2 regions of the Micromonospora parva genome follow, and region 1 is predicted to be linked to the other one. Evidence: riboswitches for the same ligand, from Rfam matches in the RefSeq annotation. Region 1 holds a riboswitch; the other holds the start of a gene.
What was found. Region 1 has a riboswitch for cyclic di-AMP ahead of AB0C03_RS27115 (coiled-coil domain-containing protein). Riboswitches for the same ligand answer to the same signal wherever they lie in the genome.
Positions count from the first base shown of each region.

Region 1 (3,738 bases):
TAAATCACGCATACCTTGACGCATCTTAGCGTGCGTGTGACGGTGGAGCGCGACTGAGCGCCCGCCGCCCGGTCGGCGGAAAGTCGGTCTGACCAGGTGAGATGCGTCGAGACGAGGTGCGGGATGAGTCATGCCGGGAACGCCGGTGGTCAGCCGGGTACGCAGCGGACCACCGATCGAGCGCCAGTGCTCAGTGAGCCGAGCCGGGCGTACGCCGAACTGGTCGCCGGCAATCGACGCTTCGTGGGCGGCGCGCCACACCATCCCAACCAGGACGCCGGGCACCGGGCCGCCGTCGCCGACGGGCAGCACCCGTTCGCGGTGATCGTCGGCTGCTCCGACTCCCGGCTGGCCGCCGAGATCATCTTCGACCGCGGGTTGGGTGACCTGTTCGTGGTCCGCACGGCCGGGCACACCGCCGGCCCGGAGGTGCTCGGCAGCGTCGAGTACGCGGTGACAGTGCTCGGCACTCCGCTGGTGGTGGTGCTCGGTCACGACCTGTGCGGTGCGGTGCAGGCCGCCCGGGAGTCCGCCGCGACCGGCACCGCGCCGAGCGGCCACCTGGGCGCGGTGGTCGACGCCGTGCTGCCCAGCCTGCGCCGGGCCGAGGCCGAGGGCGTGGACGACATCGACGGCATCGTCGACATCCACATCGCACAGACCGTCGAGACGTTGCTCGGGCAGTCCCCGGTGCTGGCCGACGAGGTGGCCCGGGGGCGGTGCGCGGTGGTGGGGATGTCCTACCGGCTGGCCGCCGGGGCGGTGCGCCCGGTTGCCGCCGTGCCGGCTGGCTTCGCGACGCTGGACACCCCGGCCGACCCGGCTGCCCCTGCCACCGTGTGACATGACGAGGGCCGCTCCGCGTCACGCGGAACGGCCCTCAACCGGGGTCGTACGGGTCAGAGCAGCGACATGTGGACGTGGTCGGTGTGGTTCGACGGCCCGCTGTACGAACTCCAGCCGGTGGCCGGGAACCAGATCTGCCGGTTCCAGATCACGTAGTAGATGCCGAGCCGGTCGGCGTTACGGATGAGGAACGCGGCGACGTTGTTGCCGTACGTCCGGGTGTCGTTGTTGTGCCACGGGGAGAAGCCGCTCTTCTGCAGCGACCAGTCGCAGGCGCGGCCCTTCGGGTGCTCCCACGGCCCGCCGGGGCGGTAGCAGCCGACGAACCGGTTGAAGCCGGCCCGCTTGACCTCCTTGTACGCGTGCAGCGTGCGGGGGGTGACGCAGCCGGACGTGGTGGGGTCGTTCTCGCTGCACGACTGGGGCTTCCAGTCGCCGTCGGCGGTGCGACCCGGGCCGATCTTCGCGACCGGGGAGGTGGCGTCCACCAGGCCGCCGGTGAAGCCCTTGCCGCCGACGAGGGAGAGCGCCTTGTCGGCCTCGCTCTTCCGCTTCGCCATCAGGGCGGTCTGCTTCTGCTGCTCGCGGACCTCGGTGTCGAGGGCCAGCTTGGCCTGCTCGGCGCGGGCCTTCACCTCGTTGACCTCGGAGAGCTTCTTCTCGTTGACCATGTTCATCTCGTCGAGCACCGCGGCGCGCTGGACGAACGAGTCGGGGGCGTCGCTCTCCAGCAGCATCGCGATCGCGCCGATCCGGCCGGTCCGGTAGGCCTGGGCGGCGATCTGCCCGACCTGCGGGGCCAGTGCGGCCAGGTCGGCGTTGGCCCGGTCGACCTCGGCCGCCAACTCGCTCTGCCGCTTCTTGGATTTGTCCAGCTTGGACTTGGCGGCGGAGTAGTCGCGGTTGGCCTGCTCGATGACGTCGTTGAGCAGCTTGGGCTCGCCGTCCTCCTCGTGCCCGGACGGTGTGGGGTTCGTCGGGGCGGCGTGCGCCGGGAGTGGCCCGGCGAACACGGTCAGTGCGGCGATCACGGCCACCACGGGTGTCAACCAGCGGCGTAGGGGTGCCGTCACAATGTTCCCTTCCGTCGACCGCCGACCGGGTTAGCTGACGGGTTCGGGGCGGAAGCGGCCCCTACCGCTGACGCGGATTCACCCCACGTACCTGGGTCCCCGGCTCGCCGGTTGGCGATTGGGCGGTGGCACCGCAGGCGCCGCTTCGCGCCTTCATCGGTGACCGGCAGCGAGGTTACCCGAGAGTCGACCGGCTGAGCTACGCCTGGATGCCGACCAAAAGCGTCATTTCGCCATAGCGTTGAGTGACCAGTGACGTGGTTCTCAGGGTGGTTGCCCGATCTGGTCACGCTGAGGAGTGTCACCATGCCGTATCCGTGCTCCTGTTCGACTCCGGCCACCGGTCGGCGGCCTCGGGTGGGGGTGCGGCCCGCTGCCGGTCCGGCTCGTTGGAGCCGGCCGTTCGCGGTGAGCTGAGGGCGGCGAGTGCCTCGCTGCGGTCCGGCTGGGGGCGCGCGGCGGGAGCGTCGGCCGGCGGCACGGCGTCGGTACGCCCGGCGGCGGTCACCACCGCGGCCAGCCCGGTGGTCAGCGGCACGGCGGCGATCAGACCGAGGGTGGCGACCGCGCTGCGGACGATCTCCTGGGCGAGGAACTCACTGGTGAGGATCTGCCCGATCGGTCGCGCGTCGGCGGTGAGCAGGAGCAGCAGGGGCAGCGACGCGCCCGCGTACGCCAGCACGATGGTGTTGACAGTGGAGGCGATGTGCGCGCGGCCGACGCGGGTGGCCGCCCGGTACAGCTGCAACCGGGTGAGGCCGGGGTTGGCGTTGGCCAGTTCGGTGACGGTGGCCGCCTGGGTGACCGTCACGTCGTCGAGCACCCCGAGCGATCCGATGATGATCCCGGCGAGCAGCAGTCCGTGCAGGTCGACGTCGCCCTGGAACATCGACAGGGTGGTGGCGTCTTCGCTGCCGAAGCCGGTGAGGTGGGTGGCGGCCGTGGCGATGGTGGCGAGTACGCCGGTCAGCACCAGGCTGCCCAGGGTGCCGAGCACGGCGACCGAGGTCTGTGCGGTGACCCCGTGCGTCAGATAGAGCACCACGAACATGATCAGGGCCGCGCCGACCACCGCCACCAGCAGGGGTGACCTGCCGGCACCGATACCCGGGAGCACGAAGGTGAGCAGGATGGCGAAGCTGGCGGCCAGTCCGGCGAGCGCGGCCAGACCCCGCCACCGACCGAACGCGACGATCGCGGCCGCGAAGACCACCGCCAGCCAGATCATCGGGGTGCCGCGTTGGTGTTCGGCGATGTTCCAGTTGCTGGTGCTGGGATCGGTGGGATCGGTCAGCTCGACCAGGATGACCTCGTCGCCGACCTCGACCCGGGGTGCGCCGGGCCCGTCCGGCACCGGCGTCCGTACCTGCTGGCCGGCGGTCGGCCCGTCGTCCACCCGGACGTCGACGGTGCCGCACCGTCCGTTGCCGACCCTCGGGGTGCCCTCGGGGACCGACGCCGCCGGCGGGCACGGCTCGTTCACCACCCGGGTGACAGTGCCGGGGTAGCGCGGCACGTCAGCGCCGCCGTCGGTCTGCGGTGACCCGCCGCGCGGCCAGAGCAGCACCGCGGCGAGCACGGTGGCGACGAAGAGGGGTACCACCGTCACGACGAGGATCCGTCGCACCCTCGGTGGGGCGGACAGAGCCGGGCGGGTGTGGTCGGTACCCAAGGCGAGACTCCCAACGATCCGGTGCGGGGTACGGGTCAGCGAGCCGGGCGGTTCACCGTTTCGGTGGAAACGCGGCGGTCGGCGGGACGATTCGCTGCCTGACGACCGCTTGATCACGGACGGTCAGTGCTCGGCCCGGCCGGTCGG
Region 1 is NZ_JBEZFX010000012.1:146,573-150,310, reverse strand. It holds gene AB0C03_RS27120 (carbonic anhydrase) at 124-843, shown strand; gene AB0C03_RS27115 (coiled-coil domain-containing protein) at 900-1,919, opposite strand; cyclic di-AMP (ydaO/yuaA leader) riboswitch at 1,924-2,054, opposite strand; gene AB0C03_RS27110 (YibE/F family protein) at 2,221-3,591, opposite strand.

Region 2 (3,738 bases), on a different contig from region 1:
AGGGCGGCGCCGACCGCTCCGGCGTGGCGCAGGTTCGGGGTGAGCAGGAACAGCACCAGCCCGACCATCACGGTGGTGAGCACGAGCTTGACCAGCACCCAGCGGTGCCGCAGCAGGCCCCACGGGGTGAGCAGCGAACTGGCCACTCCGATCAGCCAGACCAGGACGCTCAGCGGCGCGAACAGCACCGTGCCGATCAGGGCCGTGACCGGGTAGACCACCGCCGGGTCGGCGCCCCGCTGCACGGCGATGCCGAGGGTGAGCAGCACCAGGTCGGTGCCGAGCCAGCCGAGCGAGGTGACGAGGTGCAGGGTGAGCAGCGCCTTGCGGGTGGTGGGTCGGATCCGAGGCATACCGCGATGCTGCCCGCCGGCCCTGGCCGGGTCGTCCGCCGAGCGACGACATCAGGGGTACGCCCGGCGACGTAGCCGGCCCCGGACGCGGGTGATGCCTGTGAGTCATCACGATGACTCACAGGCATCTCCACGCGTGGGTCAGTAGACCGACAGGTGTACGTGGTTGGTGTGGTCGGTGGACGGGGTCCCGTGCGCCCCGCTGTACGACTTCCATCCGCTGCTGGGCAGCCAGATCTGCTTGTACCAGATCACGTAGAGCACGGCGAGCCGGTCCGCGTTGCGGATGAAGTACGCGGCCAGGTTGTTGCCGTAGGTCTTGTCGCCGCCGGTCGCGGCTCCGCCGAAGCCGCCCTTCTGTGCGGCGAAGTCGCAGGCCCGGCCCTTCGGGTGCTCACCGGAGCCGCTGGGGCGGTGGCACGAGACGTACCGGGTGAAGCCCGCCGCCTTGGCCTGGTTGAGCGCGTGCAGGGTACGGGGGGTGATGCAGCCGCTGGCCGGCGTGGGGTCGTTCACGCTGCACGACTCGGAAGGCCAGGAGCCGTCGGAGTTGCGCGGCGCGGCCGTCGCGTTGGCGGTGGAGGTGCCCCGGTTGGAGCCGGTGTCGGCGGTGCTCTGTGTCTTGGGTGTGGTGGCCACGGTCAGGGCCCGTTCGGCCTGTTCCTTGCGCTTGGCCATCACCGCGACCTGCTTGCGCTGTTCAATGATCTCGCCGTCCAGTGCGACCCGGGTGCGGGTGGCCTGGTCCTTGCTCTTCAGCAGGTCGCGCAGCACCCGGTCCTCGTTGGCGGCCACCGCGTCCAGGGCGGCTGCCCGGTCCATGAAGCCTTCCGGGGTGCTGCTGTTGAGCAGCGCCGACATCGCGCCGAGTCGTCCGGTCCGGTACGCCACCTCGGCGATCTCGCCGACCTTGCCGTTGCGCTGGTCGATCTCGACCTCGATGGTCTTCAGCTGGGTGGTGAGCTGCTTCTGCCGTTGTACCGAGGTGTCCAGGGCTCGTTTGGCGTCCAGGTAGCCCTTGCTGGCCGCCTCGAGTTGGGCGCGCAACGCCGGGGTGCCGCCCTCCTCGTCGGAGTCGGGTGCGGCGGCCCGCAGGCCGGTCGGGGGAGCGGCCGAGGCGGTGCCGGCCGGAAGCGCGACGCCGAGGGCGAACATCGCGACGATCAGGGCCGCCAGTCGGGCGGCGGGTGGTCGTGCTGGTGCCACTGCGCATGTCCTTCCGTCAGCCGCCGACCGGGTTAGCTGACGGGTTCGGGACGGAAGATCCCTACCGCTGACGCGGATGCACCCCAGGAACATGGTTCCCCGGTTCGCCCGGTTGGGCGATTAGGCGGCGACCGCCACCGGCGCCGGGAGGCGCCGCCTGGTGGAGGCCGGGACCGAGCCTACCGGTGCCGGTGGGGCCGCTGCAGCCAATGTGACGGACGGTGCGTGCGTCACCACGGAAAATTACCTTAAAAGTGAGCAATGCTCCGAAAAGATCGTCACCACTCGATGGAGCCACACGCGCCGGAGGCGGCGCCCGGCTCGATCTGCAACGTCGCGTGTTCGATGCGGAAGTCGTCGTGCAGGGCCGTACGCGCCGCGGTGAGCACCGCGCCGACCTCCGCCCCAGGCGCCATGGTCAGGTGTGCGGAGGCCACCTCCATGCCCGAGGTGAGCGTCCAGACGTGCAGGTCGTGCACCTCGACGACGCCGGGCACCGCGGCCAGCCGGTCGTGCACGGCGGTCACCTGGAGGTGCTCAGGGGCGGCCTGCACCAGGATGCGGATAGCGGCGCGGGCCAGCCGCCAGGTGCGCGGCAGGATGAACACGCCGATGGCGACCGCGACCAGGGGGTCCGCCCACCACCAGTCGGTGACGGTGATGAGCAGCGCCGCCCCGATGACGCCGACCGAGCCGAGCAGGTCACCGAGCACCTCCAGGTAGGCGCCCTGGAGGTTGATGCTCTCCCGGGCCCCGGCGCGCAGCAGGGCGAAGGCGGCGATGTTCGCGAGCAGACCGAGCACGGCCACCGCGAGCATCGGGCCGGCGATGACCTGGTGCGGGTCGCCGAACCGACGGATCGCCTCGATCACCACGTAGATCGCCACGCCGGAGAGCAGGACGGCGTTGGCCAGCGCGGCGAGCACCTCGAGCCGGTAGAGCCCGAAGGTGCGCTGCGGGTCGTTGGTGGCCCGCCGGGTCGCCGTGATCGCGGCGAGCGCCATCCCGATGCCGAGCACGTCGGTGAACATGTGCCCGGCGTCGGAGAGCAGGGCGAGTGAGCCGGTGTGCAGGGCGGTCACCGCCTCGACCACCATCAGGGTGGCGAGCAGCCCGAACGCCGCCCAGAGTCGACCCCGGTGCTGGTGTGCGGCATTGGCGACGGACCCATGGTGGTGGTCATGACCTGCGCCCACGAGATTCACCTTCCGCCGCCGGCCGGGACCCGGTCAAATGTATGCTCACATCGCTATGTGTGCAAGTGTACGGGTGATGCCTCGCGCTGGCGGCGGTCCGCGCAGGTCAGCCGGTCGGGTCGATGGTGGTGAGCCGCTGGGTGGCCCGGGAGAGCGCCACGTACAGGGTGCGTACCCCGGCGCCCGGATCCGCCCGGATCTCGCTCGGGGCGACCAGCACCACCGCGTCGTACTCCATGCCCTTGGCCTCCAGGCTGGTCACCACCTGCAACCTGGGCGCGCCGAGCGCGCCGAGCCAACCGGCGACCTCGTCACGGCGGGGGACCGGCGTGATCACCCCGACCGTGCCCTCCACCTCGGCCAGCAGGCCGGCGGCGGCCTCGACGGTCGCGGTCTCCAACCCGGCGGCCGGCACCACCAGCTCGACCGGTTCGACCCCGGTGGAGCGGACGGCGGTCGGCAGCGGCAGGTCGGGATAGAGCCGGCGGATCTCCGCCGCCGCCACCGCGAAGATCTCCGACGAGTTGCGGTAGTTCGTGGTCAGCGTGAACTCGTGTCGCTTACGCCGGCCCAGCGCCTGGTCCCGGGCTCGGGTCAGCTCCTCCGGGTCGCCGGTCCACGCGGTCTGCGCAGGGTCGCCCACCACCGTCCAGGAGGCCAGCCGGCCACGGCGACCGACCATCCGCCACTGCATCGGCGAGACGTCCTGCGCCTCGTCCACCACCACGTGCGCGTAGTCCCGGTAGTCCTCCGGCCGCTCCCGGGCCGCCGCGCGGGCCGCCCGCTGCCGTTCGCCGAGGGTGCTCAGCTCGCGGACACCACCGGCGAGCTGGAACGGATCGCGTCGCGCCTTGGCCGGCTGCGCGGGCTTACCGAGCAGCGCGTCCAACTCGTCCAGCAACGCCACGTCGGCGATGGTCAGCCCGGCCGAGTCCAGGTTCCGGTACGCGGCGGTGAGCAGCCGGATCTCCGCCGAGGAGAGG
Region 2 is NZ_JBEZFX010000004.1:409,216-412,953, reverse strand. It holds gene AB0C03_RS13165 (hypothetical protein) at 1-353, opposite strand, end outside; gene AB0C03_RS13160 (coiled-coil domain-containing protein) at 495-1,559, opposite strand; cyclic di-AMP (ydaO/yuaA leader) riboswitch at 1,565-1,696, opposite strand; gene AB0C03_RS13155 (cation diffusion facilitator family transporter) at 1,838-2,755, opposite strand; gene AB0C03_RS13150 (HelD family protein) at 2,862-3,738, opposite strand, start outside.
Region 2: it holds a riboswitch for cyclic di-AMP, as region 1 does, so the genes downstream of both, AB0C03_RS13160 (coiled-coil domain-containing protein) here and AB0C03_RS27115 (coiled-coil domain-containing protein) in region 1, are expected to answer to the same signal.